One region of the Bradyrhizobium sp. 2TAF36 genome, then DNA from elsewhere that is predicted to be linked to it. Evidence: predicted binding sites of a transcription regulator. Region 1 holds the regulator's gene; each other region holds the start of a gene.
What was found. Region 1 encodes PhoB, which activates phosphate uptake and scavenging genes when phosphate is short. Its sites were predicted from a motif close to TGTCATNNANCTGTCAT; they were not measured.
Positions count from the first base shown of each region.

Region 2: a site for PhoB is predicted at 750-766, ahead of phnG (phosphonate C-P lyase system protein PhnG). Genes of this name have one in related genera too.
Region 3: a site for PhoB is predicted at 2,858-2,874, ahead of AB4Z51_RS39095 (DUF2794 domain-containing protein). Genes of this name have one in related genera too.
Region 4: a site for PhoB is predicted at 2,492-2,508, ahead of phnC (phosphonate ABC transporter ATP-binding protein). Genes of this name have one in related genera too.

Region 1 is NZ_JBFRFR010000011.1:46,907-50,988, reverse strand. It holds gene pstA (phosphate ABC transporter permease PstA) at 1-3, shown strand, start outside; gene pstB (phosphate ABC transporter ATP-binding protein PstB) at 1-821, shown strand, start outside; gene phoU (phosphate signaling complex protein PhoU) at 833-1,549, shown strand; gene phoB (phosphate regulon transcriptional regulator PhoB) at 1,565-2,272, shown strand; gene AB4Z51_RS08375 (GcrA family cell cycle regulator) at 2,509-3,021, opposite strand; gene AB4Z51_RS08370 (aspartate aminotransferase family protein) at 3,478-4,082, shown strand, end outside.
Region 2 is NZ_JBFRFR010000162.1:214-4,295, forward strand. It holds gene phnF (phosphonate metabolism transcriptional regulator PhnF) at 1-715, opposite strand, end outside; gene phnG (phosphonate C-P lyase system protein PhnG) at 836-1,300, shown strand; gene phnH (phosphonate C-P lyase system protein PhnH) at 1,305-1,913, shown strand; gene AB4Z51_RS43345 (carbon-phosphorus lyase complex subunit PhnI) at 1,918-3,021, shown strand; gene AB4Z51_RS43350 (alpha-D-ribose 1-methylphosphonate 5-phosphate C-P-lyase PhnJ) at 3,018-3,908, shown strand; gene phnK (phosphonate C-P lyase system protein PhnK) at 3,916-4,082, shown strand, end outside.
Region 3 is NZ_JBFRFR010000103.1:1,697-5,778, reverse strand. It holds gene AB4Z51_RS39110 (ABC transporter permease) at 1-382, shown strand, start outside; gene AB4Z51_RS39105 (Bax inhibitor-1/YccA family protein) at 653-1,444, shown strand; gene AB4Z51_RS39100 (GNAT family N-acetyltransferase) at 1,747-2,274, shown strand; gene AB4Z51_RS39095 (DUF2794 domain-containing protein) at 2,422-2,793, opposite strand; gene AB4Z51_RS39090 (DUF1223 domain-containing protein) at 3,405-4,082, opposite strand, start outside.
Region 4 is NZ_JBFRFR010000083.1:1,379-5,460, forward strand. It holds gene phnE (phosphonate ABC transporter, permease protein PhnE) at 1-511, opposite strand, end outside; gene phnD (phosphonate ABC transporter substrate-binding protein) at 588-1,523, opposite strand; gene phnC (phosphonate ABC transporter ATP-binding protein) at 1,583-2,392, opposite strand; gene AB4Z51_RS36045 (chloramphenicol acetyltransferase) at 2,567-3,238, shown strand; gene AB4Z51_RS36050 (alpha-D-ribose 1-methylphosphonate 5-triphosphate diphosphatase) at 3,235-4,082, shown strand, end outside.

The DNA.
Region 1 (4,082 bases):
TGAGTGATCTTTCCGTATCGATGAGCGCGGCCGGTGGTTTGCCCCAGGCGCCGGTGCTGCCCGAAGCTCCGGCCAAGGTGACGGTGCGCAACCTCAATTTCTACTACGGCGAGCACCACGCGCTGAAGAACATCAATCTGGCGCTCGGCACCAACCGCGTCACGGCGTTCATCGGCCCGTCGGGCTGCGGCAAGTCGACCCTGCTGCGCATCTTCAATCGGATGTACGACCTCTATCCGGGCCAGCGCGTCACCGGTCAGCTCATGCTCGACCAGACCAACGTCCTCGACCCCAAGCTGGACCTCAATCTGCTGCGCGCCCGCGTCGGCATGGTGTTCCAGAAGCCGACGCCGTTCCCGATGACGATCTACGAGAACATCGCCTTCGGCATCCGCCTTTACGAGAAGATCTCGAAGTCCGAGATGGACGACCGCGTCGAGAAGGCGCTGCGCGGCGGCGCGCTGTGGAACGAGGTCAAGGACAAGCTCAACGCCTCCGGCCTGTCGCTCTCCGGCGGCCAGCAGCAGCGCCTCTGCATCGCCCGCACGGTCGCGGTGCGGCCCGAGGTGATCTTGTTCGACGAGCCCTGCTCGGCGCTCGACCCGATCTCGACCGCCAAGGTCGAGGAGCTGATCCAGGAGCTGTCCGAGAACTACACGATCGCGATCGTCACCCACAACATGCAGCAGGCGGCGCGCGTCTCCGACAAGACCGCCTTCATGTATCTCGGCGAGCTGATCGAGTTCGACGACACCAGCAAGATCTTCACGTCGCCGACCGACCGGCGCACGCAGGATTACATCACCGGCCGGTTCGGCTGAGGAGACGGAACATGGGTTCTGAACATACCGCAAAGGCCTTCGACACCGACCTCCAGGAGCTCACGCGCCTGGTCGCCGAGATGGGCGGCATCGCCGAGCGCATGATCGTCGATTCCGTCGACGCGCTGATCCGCCGCGACGTCGCGCTCGGCCAGCGCGTCGTGACCATCGACGCCGAGCTCGACGCGCTCCAGAAGAAGATCGAGGAGCGCGCCGTTCTCACCATCGCGCGCCGCCAGCCGATGGCGGTGGATCTGCGCGAGATCGTCGGCGCCATGCGCGTCGCGACCGATCTCGAGCGGATCGGCGACCTCGCCAAGAACATGGGCAAGCGCGTCGCGGCGCTGGAGACGGATTTCCATCCGCTCAAGCTGTTCCGCGGTCTGGAGCACATGACCGACCTCGTGCAGCAACAGGTCAAGTCGGTGCTGGACGCCTATGCCGCGCACGATCTGCCGGCGGCGATGGCGGTGTGGAAGGGCGACGAGGAAGTCGACGCCATCTGCACCTCGCTGTTCCGCGAGCTCCTCACCTACATGATGGAGGATCCGCGCAACATCTCGTTCTGCATCCATCTGATGTTCTGCGCCAAGAACATCGAGCGCATCGGTGACCACGCCACCAACATCGCCGAGACCGTGTTCTACATGATCGAGGGCCAGGCGATCACCGACAAGCGGCCGAAGGGCGACATGACGACCTTCGCCACGACGGTCCCGAACACTTAAGGAGCGACGAACACCATGGGCGCACGCATTATGGTGGTTGAGGACGAGGAAGCTCTCACCGAGCTTCTCCGCTACAACCTCGAAGGCGACGGCTATGACGTCGAGACGGTGATGCGCGGCGACGACGCCGACACCCGCCTCAAGGAGCACATCCCCGATTTGATCGTGCTCGACTGGATGTTGCCGGGCCTCTCCGGCATCGAGCTGTGCCGGCGGCTGCGCACCCGGCCCGAGACCAAGCAGCTCCCGATCATCATGCTCACCGCGCGCGGCGAGGAGAGCGAGCGGGTGCGGGGCCTTGCGACCGGCGCCGACGACTACATCGTCAAGCCGTTCTCGGTGCCGGAGCTGCTGGCACGCGTGAAGGGCCTGCTCAGGCGCGCCAGCCCCGAGCGGCTCGCCACGGTGCTCGCCTATGGCGACATCGAGCTTGACCGCGACAAGCGTCGCGTGGCGCGTTCGGGCCGGCCGATCGATCTCGGCCCGACCGAATATCGCCTGCTGGAGTTCTTCCTGGAGCATCCCGGCCGCGTATTCTCGCGCGAGCAGCTGCTCGACAGTGTCTGGGGCCGTGACATCTACATCGACGAGCGCACTGTCGACGTCCATATCGGCCGCCTGCGCAAGCTGCTCAATCTCGGCCGCGAGCAGGACCCGATCCGCACCGTCCGCGGTGCGGGCTACGCACTGGACGATCGCTTTGCGAAGGCGGAGCAGGCGTAAGCTTGGTGAGCTGCGGCCGCACCCTCGGTGTCGTCCCGGACAAGCGTAAGCGCAGGTCCGGGACACCCACAGCGAGTGGTTATTGTGTGAAAAGGTAACTCCGAGTCCCCGTAGCCACATCTTGCGGTGGTTAAGGGTCCCGGATCTGCGCGCGCTTGAGGCGCGCTTGTCCGGGACGACATCGGATTTGTTGAGCCGCCATCGTGTGACGGCTCCTTTCCGAGCTCAGAACGACCTCAGCGCGGACCCGGCTTCACCGGCGCGCGCCGGCGATCGGCCGCGGGCTGATACGCCACGCGCGAGTGCTGGGCGCAGTAGGGCAGGCCGGAGAGCGCCTTGCCGCCGCAGAAGAAGAAATCCGGGCTCGAGGGATCGCCGACCGGCCAGTGGCAGGTCGCCTCGTTCAGCTCCAGCAGCGACAGCCGCTGGCTCATCGGCACGACGTTGTCGTAGGTGACCGGTTCGGCCTCGACCTCGACTTCGAAGGCCTGCGCCAGCGCGGTGTTGCCGCGTGCGATCGGGCGGGTCACCCGCATCATGTGCTGGGCGGGGCGCGCCTTGCGCGGCCGCGGCGCTGCCGATGAAGGGCTCTTGGCGCGGCCCGACAGGCCGAGCCGGTGCACTTTGCCGATTACGGCATTGCGGGTCACATTGCCGAGTTCAGCGGCGATCTGGCTGGCCGAAAGTCCGGCCTCCCAGAGCTTTTTCAGCTGCTCGACGCGATCATCCGACCAGGTCAAAACGGTCATTGCACCCTTTCCTTCGCCGGCGCTTGCCATCCTGGCGGCCGCACGGCGAATGCCTAAGCTTCGAAAAACCCGTGCCGCCAGAATCCCTTAAGGCTCGCCGGGCGCACCAGATGCGCCCGAACGCTTACGCCGGTACATGAGGACTTAGAGGATCAGAACTGCTGCACGAGATGTCGTATCTGACAAGCCAAACGCTACAATATGGCGTGACTCACGCGCAAGAGTCCGCCGACTCGCTTCCACATGTTCCGTGGCGGAAATACGCAAAATCGCCACCGCAAGACTACGGATTCTGCGTTTCGCGAGGCTTTCCGGGCGGCATTGACACCGGTTTCACCAAGCATAAGATAGTCACACGTGCCGCCCTTAAAAGGCGGCACGTTTCGTTTTCCGGGCCGGTCAATGGTGCGTTGCGCAATGCACGCTCACACCGTCCGCAACATTCAAGTGATCGTCATGACTAACAGCGCAGCGCCGCATTTGCTCCCCGTTTTCGCCAGGTCCGACCTCGGTTTCGAGCGCGGTGAAGGCTGCTGGCTGATTGCGACCAATGGCGATCGCTATCTCGATTTCACCTCGGGCGTGGCGGTGAATGCGCTCGGCCATGCTCATCCTGCGTTGGTCAAGGCGTTGCAGGAGCAGGCCACCAAACTCTGGCACATGTCGAACCTGTTCCAGAGCCCGGACGGCGAGAAGCTCGCCGCGCGTCTGTGCAACGAAAGCTTCGCGGACTTCGTGTTCTTCTGCAATTCCGGCGCCGAAGCGCTGGAAGGTGTGATCAAGCTGGTCCGCCATCATCACTTCTCCAAGGGTCATCCGGAACGTTACCGCATCATCACCTTCGAAGGCGCCTTCCACGGCCGCACGCTGGCAACGCTCGCCGCGACCGGTTCGGCAAAATATCTCGAAGGGTTTGGCCCGCCGATGGACGGCTTCGACCAGGTCCCGCATGGCGATATCGAAGCCGTCAAGAAGGCGATCGGTCCGCAGACCGCCGGCATCCTGATCGAACCGATCCAGGGCGAGGGCGGCGTGCGTTCGGCAACGCCCGCCTTCCTGAG
Region 2 (4,082 bases), on a different contig from region 1:
GAAACTCCACCCGCTCCGCCGCGAACCGCGAATGCTTCGTCACCAGCGGCTTGCCGGCGAGATCGTGGTCGGTCGCGTCGACCACCAGGATCGGCCGTCCCAGCGGCAGATCGAGCCGCGCGGCATCGGTTGCGTCCACGATGCCGGCGGTGATCCGGGTCGCGCCGCGACTGTAGTCGCGGACGCCGTAGTGCTCGAGCAGTTTCGTCATCGAGCGCGTCGCGGCGAATACCTCACCCGCGCCCGGGAACAATTCCGCTGACAGCCAGGTGGTGGAGACGCAGATCGGCGTGCGGTCGGCGAGGCGGATCGCCTCGATTCGCACCAGCGGTGCGCCGGCCTTCAATCCCAGTTCGCGCGCGAGTTCGCGGGTTGCGACGTCGCCGGACGCTTCGATCAGCCGGCCATGCGGTTCGCGGCCATCGGCGCCGACGATCTCGGAGAAGCGGGTGCGCGAGCGCAAGGGATAAGCGAGGCGCTGCGCCTCGACATAGGTTCCGCTGCCGCGTTCGGCGCGCACGATGCCGCGCTCGGCAAGCGCGGCCAGCGCGCGCCGCACGGTGTGGCGGTTCACCCGATAGGTTTCGGCGATCTCCATCTCGCCCGGCAGCTTGTCGCCGGCGGCAAAGCGGCCGTCGGCGATGCCGCGCTCGATGCCGTCGGCAACGAGGCGCCACAGCGCGACGCCCGAAGAGGCTGTGTCCTGCATGCTCATGTCGCCGAGAAGCCTACTTCAGAAATCACACGTTTGTCACGAAACAGTCATGGCGCTTCCGTATCAAGTTGTCTATTATCATAGACAACTTGGATTCGGCAAGTTCTGCAGAAAAGTTCGGTGGATTTGGTGACCCAGCACAACAACCAGCAAGTCCAGCGCAAGGCCGCGATGGCCGTGCTGGCGCACGCGGAGGCGGGCGAGATCGCCGCTCGCCTCCGCGCTCTCGCCCTGCCGGCGCATCAGGAGCTACGCGCGCCGGAAAACGGTCTCGTCATGCTGCGCGGCCGGGTCGGCGGCGACGGCGCGCCGTTCAATCTCGGTGAAGCCACGGTGTCTCGCGCAGCGGTCCGGCTCGCGAGCGGCGAGGTTGGCTTCGGCTACACGCTGGGGCGCGATGGCGAAAAGGCGCGGCTGATCGCGCTGTGCGACGCACTGGCGCAGTCCAGTGATTTCGGCGAGGCGGTGGAGCGTGACGTTATCGCGCCGTTGCGCGAGCAGCTTATGATCCAGCGCAAGCAGGCGGCCGCCGAGACCGCCGCGACGAAGGTTGATTTCTACACCATGGTGCGCGGTGAGGGGTGAGGCCATGACCACGATTGCGGAACTGCCGCCGGGTTTCGTCGACAAAGTCTTGTCGGCGCAATCGACCTTTCGTTCGGTGATGGACGCGATGGCGCGGCCGGGCACGGTCCAGCGCATCGTGCCGATGGCGGGATCGCCCGGCCCGATGATGCGCGGCACCGCCGCGATCGCGCTGACGCTGTTCGATCACGACACGCCGCTCTGGCTCGATGCAAGGATGGCGGAGAGATCGGACGTGGTGAAATGGCTCAGGTTCCACACCGGCGCGCCGGTGGTGCAGGACTCTTCGATTGCGAGTTTCGCGCTGATCAGCGACGGCGCCTTGCTTCCGGCGCTCGAACGCTTCGCGCTCGGCACCAACGAATATCCGGATCGCTCGACCACAGTGATCCTTCAGGTCGAGAGCCTGGATTCGGGGCGCAGCTTCGAATTGCGTGGCCCCGGCATCGACGGTGTCGCGACGCTTCAGGCCTCGATCAGGCCATTCGACCTGTTCGAACGGCTGCAGTTCAACGAGGCGCTGTTTCCGCGCGGCATCGATTTGGTGCTGGTCGCCGATGATGCCGTGGTTGCGATCCCGCGCACCACGCCTGTCGTGAACAAGGGAAGCTAGTCGCATGTATGTCGCAGTCAAAGGCGGCGAGCGCGCCATCGAGAACGCCCATCGCCTGCTCGCCAATGCGCGGCGTGGCGACCAGAGCGTTTCCGAGGTCACGCTGGATCAGATCTCGGAGCAGCTTGGCCTCGCCGTGGACCGCGTCATGAGCGAAGGGTCGCTCTATGACCGCGAGCTCGCGGCGCTCGCCATCAAGCAGGCGCGCGGGGATCTGATCGAGGCGATCTTCCTGGTCCGCGCCTTCCGCGCCACCCTGCCGCGCTTCGGCGCCAGCGAGCCGGTCGAGACCGGCGCGATGCGGGTACAGCGGCGGGTGTCGGCGACCTTCAAGGATATTCCCGGCGGCCAGATCCTCGGGCCGACCTTCGACTATACGCACCGCCTGCTCGATCCCTCGCTTGGCCAGGGCTTTGTGCCTGAAGTGCCGGCGACGGCAGAAGCTTCGACGGCGCCCACGCCGCGAGTGACCGATATTCTGGGCCGCGACGGGCTGATCGAATCCTCGCCGCGGGCCGAAGACGGCGCCAGCGTCGGCGATCTCACGCGCGAACCGCTGAACTTCCCGGCCGATCGCGACCTGCGCCTGCAAAACCTCGCGCGCGGTGACGAAGGCTTTCTGCTGGCCATGGGTTACTCCACCCAGCGCGGTTACGGCCGCAACCATCCCTTCGTCGGCGAGATCCGCTTCGGCGAGGTCGAGGTCGAGTTTTTCGCGGAGGACGTCGGCTTCGCCGTGCCGCTCGGCTCCATCGAGCTCACCGAGTGCCAGATGGTGAATCAATTCAAGGGTTCGGCGACGGAAGCGCCGTGTTTCACCCGCGGCTATGGTCTCGCCTTCGGCCAGAGCGAGCGCAAGACCATGTCGATGGCGCTGGTCGACCGGGCGCTGCGTGCCCGCGAGCTCGGCGAAGAGGCCGTGGCCCCGGCGCAAGATGAAGAATTCGTGATGTCGCATTCGGACAACGTCCAGGCGACCGGCTTCGTCGAGCATCTGAAGCTGCCGCACTATGTCGACTTCCAGTCCGAGCTCGGGCTCCTGCGCAAGCTGCGCAAGGAATTTGCCGAGGCCAATGCGCCCGATGCCATGAAGGAGGCCGCGGAATGAACGCGCCCGCCTACAATTTCGCCTATCTCGACGAGCAGACCAAGCGGATGATCCGCCGCGCGATCCTCAAGGCGATCGCGATCCCCGGTTATCAGGTGCCGTTCGCCAGCCGCGAAATGCCGATGCCCTATGGCTGGGGCACCGGCGGCGTGCAGGTGACCGCGGCGATCCTGGGGCCGCAGGACGTGCTGAAGGTGATCGACCAGGGCTCGGACGACACGACGAATGCGATCTCGATCCGCAAATTCTTCGCCAAGACCGCCGGCGTCGCCACGACCACGGCAACAGAAGATGCGACCGTGATCCAGACCCGTCACCGCATCCCGGAGACCGCGCTGCACGCGAACCAGGTGCTGGTCTATCAGGTGCCGATCCCGGAGCCGTTGCGTTTCCTCGAACCGCGCGAGACCGAGACGCGGCGCATGCATGCGCTGGCCGAATACGGCCTGATGCATGTGAAGCTCTACGAGGACATCGCCCGCTTCGGCCACATCGCCACCGCCTACGCCTATCCGGTGAAGGTGAACGCGCGCTACGTGATGGACCCGTCGCCGACGCCGAAATTCGACAATCCCAAGATGGACAATTGCCCGGCGCTGCAATTGTTCGGCGCCGGTCGCGAGAAGCGCATCTATGCGATCCCGCCCTATACGCAGGTGGTGTCGCTCGATTTCGAGGATCACCCGTTCGAGCCGTACCGCTTCAACGCGCCCTGCGCGCTGTGCGCGGCCGAGAATTCCTATCTCGACGAGATCGTCACCGACGACAAGGGCGGGCGCATGTTCGTGTGCTCGGACACCGACTATTGCGAGGGCCGCCAGGCCGCCGGCCATCACGGCAGCCTCAGCGCCGCGCCGTACAAGGACAAGGCGGGCTCACATGGCTGATCAAGACATGGCTGATCTCGATAAGCTCGAAAACGACCAGCCGCTGCTGGTCGCAGAATCCCTCAGCAAATCCTATGGCCGCATCGCCGCGTGCCGCGACGTGTCGTTCTCGCTCTACCCCGGCGAGGTGCTGGCGATCGTCGGCGAGTCCGGCTCGGGCAAGTCGACGCTGCT
Region 3 (4,082 bases), on a different contig from region 1:
GCTCGCGATCCGCGGCGCCAGCGCGGTGACCCTGATCTCGGCGATCCTGGTGCTGGGCGGCGCGCTCGCCGCCGGCCACCGCCACCGGGTCTACGATGCGGTGATCCTCAAGACCCTCGGCGCGACCCGGCTGCGGCTGCTCGGCGCCTATGCCCTCGAATACCTGCTGATCGGACTTGCCACCGCGGTGTTCGGCGTGATCGCCGGCAGCGTCGCGGCCTGGATGATCGTGACGCGGCTGATGACGCTGAGTTTCGTCTGGCAGGCCGGCAGCGCGGCCGGCGTGGTCGCGGCGGCCCTGGTCGTCACGGTCGGACTTGGGCTCGCTGGGACGCTGCTGGCATTGAACAAAAAGCCCGCCACGGTGTTGCGGAATTTGTGACAAATGGTAGCGGGCGACCCCGCGATGTCGGAATCGCACGATTCCAGCGATTAACCACGTCTGCTCGCCAGGATTGCGGGCGAGGGCGACATTCAGCCGCGCGTGGACGGTTGCAGCGAATGTGTTAGTTTCCCACATATCCAATGGGTTCGGACCCCCGATTATGAGCCAGAATTTAGTCGGCACAGATCGGTATCCGAGATAGAATTTGACGAACCGGCGGCATGGCGACCCTCATGCCGGACCGGGCTAACCAACGGGAATTCGACCATGTCGGACCTAGACCGTAACTACGCTTCTCCTTTCGGCAGGGCCGCCGGGCGTGTTGACGCCGCGACGGTCGATGCCGGCCTGCGCGCCTATATGCTGCGCATCTACAATTACATGAGCATCGGCCTCGCCATCACCGGCCTGGCCGCGCTCGGCGTCTATATGGCCGCCGTGACCGACGTTCCGACCCCGGAAGCCGTCCGCGTCGGCAAGCTGTTCCTGACGCCGTTCGGCTACGCGATGTTCGTCAGCCCCCTGAAGTGGCTGTTCATGCTCGCGCCGCTCGCGATGGTGTTCGTGATCTCGGCGGGCATCAACCGTCTCGCCCCCTCGACCGCGCAGATCCTGTTCTGGGTGTTCGCGGCGCTGATGGGCATCTCGCTGTCCTCGATCTTCCTGGTGTTCACGCACACCTCGATCGTGCGGGTGTTCTTTATCACCGCGGCCACGTTTGGCGCACTGAGCCTCTACGGCTACACCACCAAGCGTGATCTGACCGGGATGGGCTCGTTCCTGTTCATGGGCCTGATCGGCATCATCATCGCGAGCCTGGTCAACCTGTTCCTGGCGAGCACGATGCTGCAGTTCATCGTCTCGGTGGTGGGCGTGCTGGTGTTCGCGGGCCTCACCGCCTGGGACACCCAGCGGCTGAAGAACGACTACATCTACGGCTACGCCTCGGCCGGCGGTGACATCGCAGAGCGTGCGGCCATCACCGGCGCACTGTCGCTGTACCTGAACTTCATCAACCTGTTCACGCTGCTCCTGCAGCTCCTCGGCCAGCGCGACTAAGCGCTTCGACGAGGGAACGGATACGAACCCCGGCCGAGAGGCCGGGGTTTTTGTTTGGGCCGGGATGCGCGACGCCCCCCGCTGTCATCGCCCGCCTTGTGCGCAATTGCGCACTGGGGCGGGCAATCCAGTACGCCGCAGCGGCTCGGTTCTAGCCGCGCTGTCTCGGAGTACTGGATGCCCCGCCTGCGCGGGGCATGACAGCGGAGAAGATTGGAGGGCTGCTGCGCTGGCAATGACGGAGCATGGGGAAGCGGCGTTGCCCCTTCCAGTGACCGCGGGAAGGCTCTAATCTCGCCGCCATGTCCGCACCTGAGATCAGGCCCGCCATTGAGGCCGACCTTCCCGCCATCACCGCCATCTACAAGCAGGCCGTCCGCGAGGGCACCGCGACATTCGAGCTGGCGCCGCCGGATCTGGCCGAGATGACGCGCCGCTACCGCGCGCTGATCGACGGTGGCTATCCCTATTTCGTCGCCATCCTCGATCGTAGCGTCGCCGGCTATGCCTATGCCGGCGCCTACCGGCCGCGGCCGGCCTACCGCTTCACGGTCGAGAACTCGATCTATCTCGATCCCGCGTTCCACCGCCGCGGCATCGGCTCGTTGCTGCTGGACCGGCTGATCACCGAATGCGAGGCGCGCGGCTTCCGCCAGATGATCGCGGTGATCGGCGATTCCGCCAATGCCGGCTCGATCGGCGTGCACACGCGCGGCGGTTTCAAGATGATCGGCACGCATCCCAATGTTGGCCTGAAATTCGGCCGCTGGCTCGACACGGTGATGATGCAGCGGGATCTGGGCGAAGGCGCGAGCACGGTGCCGAAATAACCCCGGTCTCGTAGGGCGGGCAAAGCGACTTGTCCGCCGTAGCTCGGAGAGCGAAGGCGGAAGCGTGCCCAGATGCCCGGCGATTGAGGAAAGATGGTGGGCACGGCGCGGTGCGCCTTTGCCCACCCTACGGCACCGTCCGTAAGGCTAAACCACCGCCAGCTTGCGATCGATCACCAGCAGCACGCGCTCGAGCTCGTGGCCGCGGCGCAGGATCAGGCCAGTCGCCGAGATCACGCTGTACATGCCCTGCTTGCGCGCCAGCCGCGGGTCCTTCTCGATGCGATAGATCGGCACCTCCGAGGCGCGGCGGAAGACCGAGAACACCGCGCGGTCCTTCAGGAAGTCGATGGCATAGTCGCGCCACTCGCCGTCGGCGACCATGCGGCCGTAGAGGTTGAGGATGCGGTTCAGTTCCAGCCGGTTGAATGTCACCCGGTTGGGTTGGGCATTCGCAGCGGTGGGGCGCGCCACGGCGCGCTGCTCGCTCGGATCGGCATCCTCCGGCGTCAGACTCATCGAGCGCCTCCTCATCTCGCGGCATGATCGCATCCGCGAAGGACCGTCCCCGGAACCGCGGATCATGACAATTGCATGATCGCGCCAACCGTTCCCCGCCGCAAGGGGCTCTTCACTCAACTGATTGAATCGGGTGCGAATCGGAGCACACGCAGGAGTGGAATTCTGTCGCGGCAAACCGTCACGGGATCGTTAGAAGGAATCTTGATATCGCCGCTTTTCCGCCAAGCGCCTGCCGCCCTGCATTGCGAAAAGACCTGTGTGCGTTGACCCGGTCCTTTCGGTTCCGGATTCCTCAGCCCCCAGCCCCCCGGGGCCGTCAGGATCGGGTCTGTACGCGCGACAAGGAGGGCCAACGCAAGTTGGTCCTTTTTGGTTTGTGCCGAGATGTTTCCGGCACGACCAACTTCCCTCTGATTAACGCGAAGACAACTCTCTCCCCTCATCCTGGGGAGCGGCGAAGCGGCGTCTCGCAGGATGGAAGGCCGCGCTGCATCAGCCGCGCCTGCATGGTTCTCGCGGCGATGCGTAGCATCGTCCGCCTCGCGCGCGAGGGCGCTCCTCACCATGAGGCGTGAGAGCGAGTACGACGCTGGCGAGAGAGATCGGATCTAGTGCAGCGACGTGTACGCCGCGCCAAGCATCGCACCCGGCTTCTCACGGCTGCCGTCCTGGACATAGACCACAGCGCCGTCGACGCCGTCGCGCGTGAGATTTTCCAACGGCACCGTCCAGCTTTCCGGACGCCCGTTCCAGTCGCCGACCTTGAGCAGGTTGCGCACGACGTTGTGATAGGTGATCTGCTGTCCGCGATTTTCGCCGCGGCTGATTGCGATCGGCACCGATTTCGTGATCGAGCAGATCCAGACCTCACCGTGCGAGACCGCCGACTCCTTGCTCGCCGCCACCGACACGTTGATCTGCTTGCCTGCAAGCGACATCGTCACCGGCACGCTCATTACGCCTGCGCCGTTGTCGGTCTTGCCGATCGCGCTCTCGATGCCGGCGCGATCGCTGCCGATGACATGCGTCGAACCGTTGACCACGACTTGTGGCGTATAGACCTCGCGGTCGCCGCGCATGCGCGAATAGGCGCGCTGCCGCGCCGAGAAGCGCGAATCCGCAAGCGTGTCCTTCCAGCCGAGATAATCCCAATAGTCGATCGGCATGCTCAGCGCGATGATCGACGGGTCGTTGGAGAGATCGCCGATGACCTGGTCGGCGGGCGGGCAGGAGGAGCAGCCCTGCGATGTGAAGAGCTCGACTACGGCGCGAGGATCAGCCTCGGC
Region 4 (4,082 bases), on a different contig from region 1:
CGATCGCGAGCACGCCGGCCATCGGCCCGAGGCCGAAGGCGATCACGAAGATCAGCGCGAAGACGATGCCCGGCACGGTGCGGGCGAATTCGAGCAGGCGGCGCACCACGAAGCGCAGCCAGGGCAACGGTGAGGTGTTCTCAGCCGCGAAGAAATTCAAGGCGAAGGCCAAGGTCGCGCCGATCAGCGTGCCGACATAGGAGATCAGCAACGTCTCGCCCAGCATCTTCAGCCATTTGCGCCAGCCCCACAGCCATTCGCCGGCATCGGTCCAGACCCGCTGGCCGCTCTCGAGCGTGAGAATGCGGTCGAAATAGCTGATGAAATTGCCGAAATGGGCGAAGAAGGTGCGCAGGTTCACTTCCGCGCCGATCGCGGCAAGAAATAGCGCTGCGGCAAAGATCACCAGCCCCAACAGGAGTCGGAGCCGCTTGCGCGCGACCGCCTGGCGATAGGCCGCGTTCAGCACGGCGAGCTGCTGCTCGGGGAGGATCGAAACCGCGACGGTCATCTGGCCAGGGAAGGTGGTCGATCAAAGAGAAAGAGCCGGGTCCATCGACCCGGCTCCAGTGCTATCGTCCCGAAACTCAGGACGCCTTCTTCTTACGCAGTGCATCGACGAACTTGATCAGCTCGATCGTGCCATCCCAGTCCTTGGTGGTGGCGGGATGGAAACCCTTCTTCTGGCCGTCCTGGAGGCGATCGAAGGCCGCCTTGTCCTTGGCCGGCGCGTCGAAGAACGCCTTGGCGATCGCCGCCTTGGCATCTTCCGGCAGGTCGGAATTGTAGGCGTAGGGGCCGTTGATGATCGGCGCCGACTTGTGGATGATGCGGAAATCGTCCTTCTTCATCGGCGAGCCGTCGGCATTCTTCAGCATGCCCTTGGTCAGCATCTGCGCCAGCGTGGAATCGTCATCGCTGGTCCACTGGTTGGCCGCAACGTCGACCGTGCCCTGCGCCAGCGCCAGGATCGCGTTCTCGTGGCTACCGGTGAAGACGACCTTGCTGAAATAGGTGTCGGCATCCGTGATGCCCATCTTGTCGAGCTCGAAGCGCGGCACATTGTTGCCGGAGGTCGAGTTCGGGTCGACGAGGCCGAGGTTCTTGCCCTTGAGCTGGTCGACGCTCTTGTAGGGGCTGCTCGCCTTGACGAAGAACACCGAGTAGTAGCCGGTCGAACCGTCGGCGTTGATGTCGTTGGCGAAGGCATCGGTCTTGACGCCGGTCAGACGGGCGCGGGCGAACGACGCCGAGCCGTAGCTGGCGATATGGATGTTGCCGGCGCGCTGGCCCTCGATGACGGCGGCGTAGTCGTTGGCGATGCGCAGCGTGACCTTCACGCCCAATTCCTTGGAGAGATAGTTCATGAACGGCGCCCAGCGCTCGGTCACGCCCGAGGCGTTTTCCGCCGGAATGACCGCGAAGGTCAGTTCGGGATATTTGGCTTTCCAGTCGTCGGCGGAGGCCGAAGTCGTGAACGCGAGCGCGGCGGCGCCGGCAAGAACCAGTCTGCGAGTGATCATGATACCCTCTTCATCGGTTGGGGTCGGTTGACGCAAAAATTGGCAGTTACAGGCGCAGCTCAGGCGGCCGCGGCCGTTCCGAGCGCCGGCACGCCTTCAGGCGCCGGCACAGGCATTCCGCCCATGACGTCGGAGGCTTCGAGATCGTAGAGCTCGCGCGCGACGTGGTCGGTCAATTCGGCCGGCGCGCCGTCGAACACCACGCGCCCCTGCGCCATGCCGATCAGGCGATCGCAATAGCTGCGCGCCAGATCGAGCGAATGCAGGTTGCAGAGCACGGTGATGCCGAAATGCTTGTTGATGCGCAGCAGCGCATCCATCACGATCTTGGTGTTGCGCGGGTCGAGCGAGGCGATCGGCTCGTCGGCGAGGATGATGTCGGGCTGCTGCACCAGCGCGCGGGCGATCGCAACACGCTGCTGCTGGCCGCCGGAGAGCTGGTCGGCGCGCTGGGCGGCGAGTGAGGCGATATCGAACTGTTCGAGCGCCGACATCGCCAGCGCCTTGTCGTGCTCGGYCCAGGTCTGCGTCAGCGAGCGCCAGGCCGGCATCGTGGCAAGACGCCCCATCAGCACGTTGGTGAGCACATCGAGCCGGCCGACCAGGTTGAACTGCTGGAAAATCATCGCCGAGCGCGCCCGCCACTGCCGCAGCTCCTTGCCGCGCAGCGCGGTGACGTCGAGGCCGTCGAACAGGATGCGGCCCTGCGTCGGCGTCGCCAGGCGATTGATCATGCGCAGCATGGTCGACTTGCCGGCGCCGGAGCGCCCGATCACACCGACGAAGCCGCCGGGGGAGATTTGAAACGAAGCGTCGTCCACCGCGGCTTTTGCGCCGAAGCGGCACGTCAGACCTTCAACCACCAGCATAGAGGGCTCCAGAGTAGCTGGCTGCCACCGCTAGCGCTGGCACTTGACACTTGTGTGACACCGGCGTTGCGGTGCGGCGATCCTACACACCTCTTCCCCTGTCATCGCATCGTCATGACATTGTCATCAGGCCGCTCGAAGAGGTACGCCCGCCCTCGACCTATCGGATGCAGCATGGCCGGCAAAACGCTCTCGGTTCAACCGACCATCGACCCTTCGGCGAAGCTGCATGAGACCAGGCTCGGCACCTATACCGAAGTCGGTGCGCGCACGATCCTCACTGAAGTCGCGATGGGCGATTACTCCTATGTCGTGAACGACGCCCAGATCACCTACACCACGATCGGAAAATTCTGCTCGATCGCGGCGATGACCCGCATCAATCCCGGCAATCATCCGATGCATCGCGCGACGCAGGCGCATTTCACCTATCGTTCCAGCGCCTACTTCGAAGGCGAGAGCGACGACACCGAGTTCTTCGACTGGCGGCGCCAGCATCACGTCCATATTGGCCACGACGTCTGGATCGGCCATGGCGCGATCGTGCTGCCCGGCCGCACCATCGGCACCGGCGCGGTGATCGCGGCGGGCGCCATCGTCACCAAGGACGTGCCGGCCTACACCATCGTCGCCGGCAATCCGGCGCGCATCGTGCGGCGGCGGTTCTCGGAAGACGTCGCCGGACGGCTGGCCCGACTCGCCTGGTGGGACTGGGATCACGACAAATTGCGTGAAGCACTGCCCGATTTCCGCAAGCTCGGGATTGAAGATTTCCTCTCGGCATATGAAGCACGGGCAAGCTCCCTCACCCGTTCCCCTGCCAGCAAACGAAGCGCGGTCGCTTGACAGACATCTTCCTTGAGGGCGGCCGGGCCCTGATCGGCTCCGAGCTCGTCGAAACTTCCATTCTGGTGTCCGGCGCGGACATTGCGCAGGTCGATGCCTCTCGCGGCCGTGCGCGGCTGGCGATCGATGCGCGCAACCTGCTGGTGCTGCCCGGCATCGTCGATCTGCATGGCGATGCCTTCGAGCGGCAGATGATGCCGCGCGCCGGCGTCGACTTCCCGATCGACGTCGCGCTCGCCGACAGTGACCGCCAGGCGATCAGCAACGGCATCACCACGGTGTTTCACGCCACGACCTGTTCGTGGGAGCCGGGCCTGCGCAGCGCCGGCAATGCGCGCACCCTGATGGAGGCGATCGAGCGGCAGCGCCCGCAATTCGCCGCCGATACCCGTTTCCACCTGCGGCACGAGACCTACAATCTCGATGCAGAGGCCGAGATCGGCCAGTGGCTCGCCGAGGGCCGCGTCGACCTGTTCGCCTTCAACGACCACATGGACGGCACCGTTGCCGACATGGCCAAGCCGCGCAAGCGCAACCGCATGGTCGAGCGCACCGGCCTCTCGGGCGAGGAATTCGACCGGCTGGTCGAGCGTGTGCTTTCGCGGGCCAGTGAAGTGCCGGCTTCCGTGTCGCGGCTTGCCGCAACTGCTCGCGCAGCCGAGGTGCGGATGCTCTCGCATGACGATGCGACGCCGGCGATGCGGCAGGAGTTTCGCGAGTTGGGCGCTGACATCGCGGAGTTTCCGATCAACGAGGAGACCGCGCGGGCGGCCGCGTCCGCGGGCGATGCCATCGTCTACGGTGCGCCGAACGTCGTGCGCGGCGGCAGCCATACCGGCTGGAC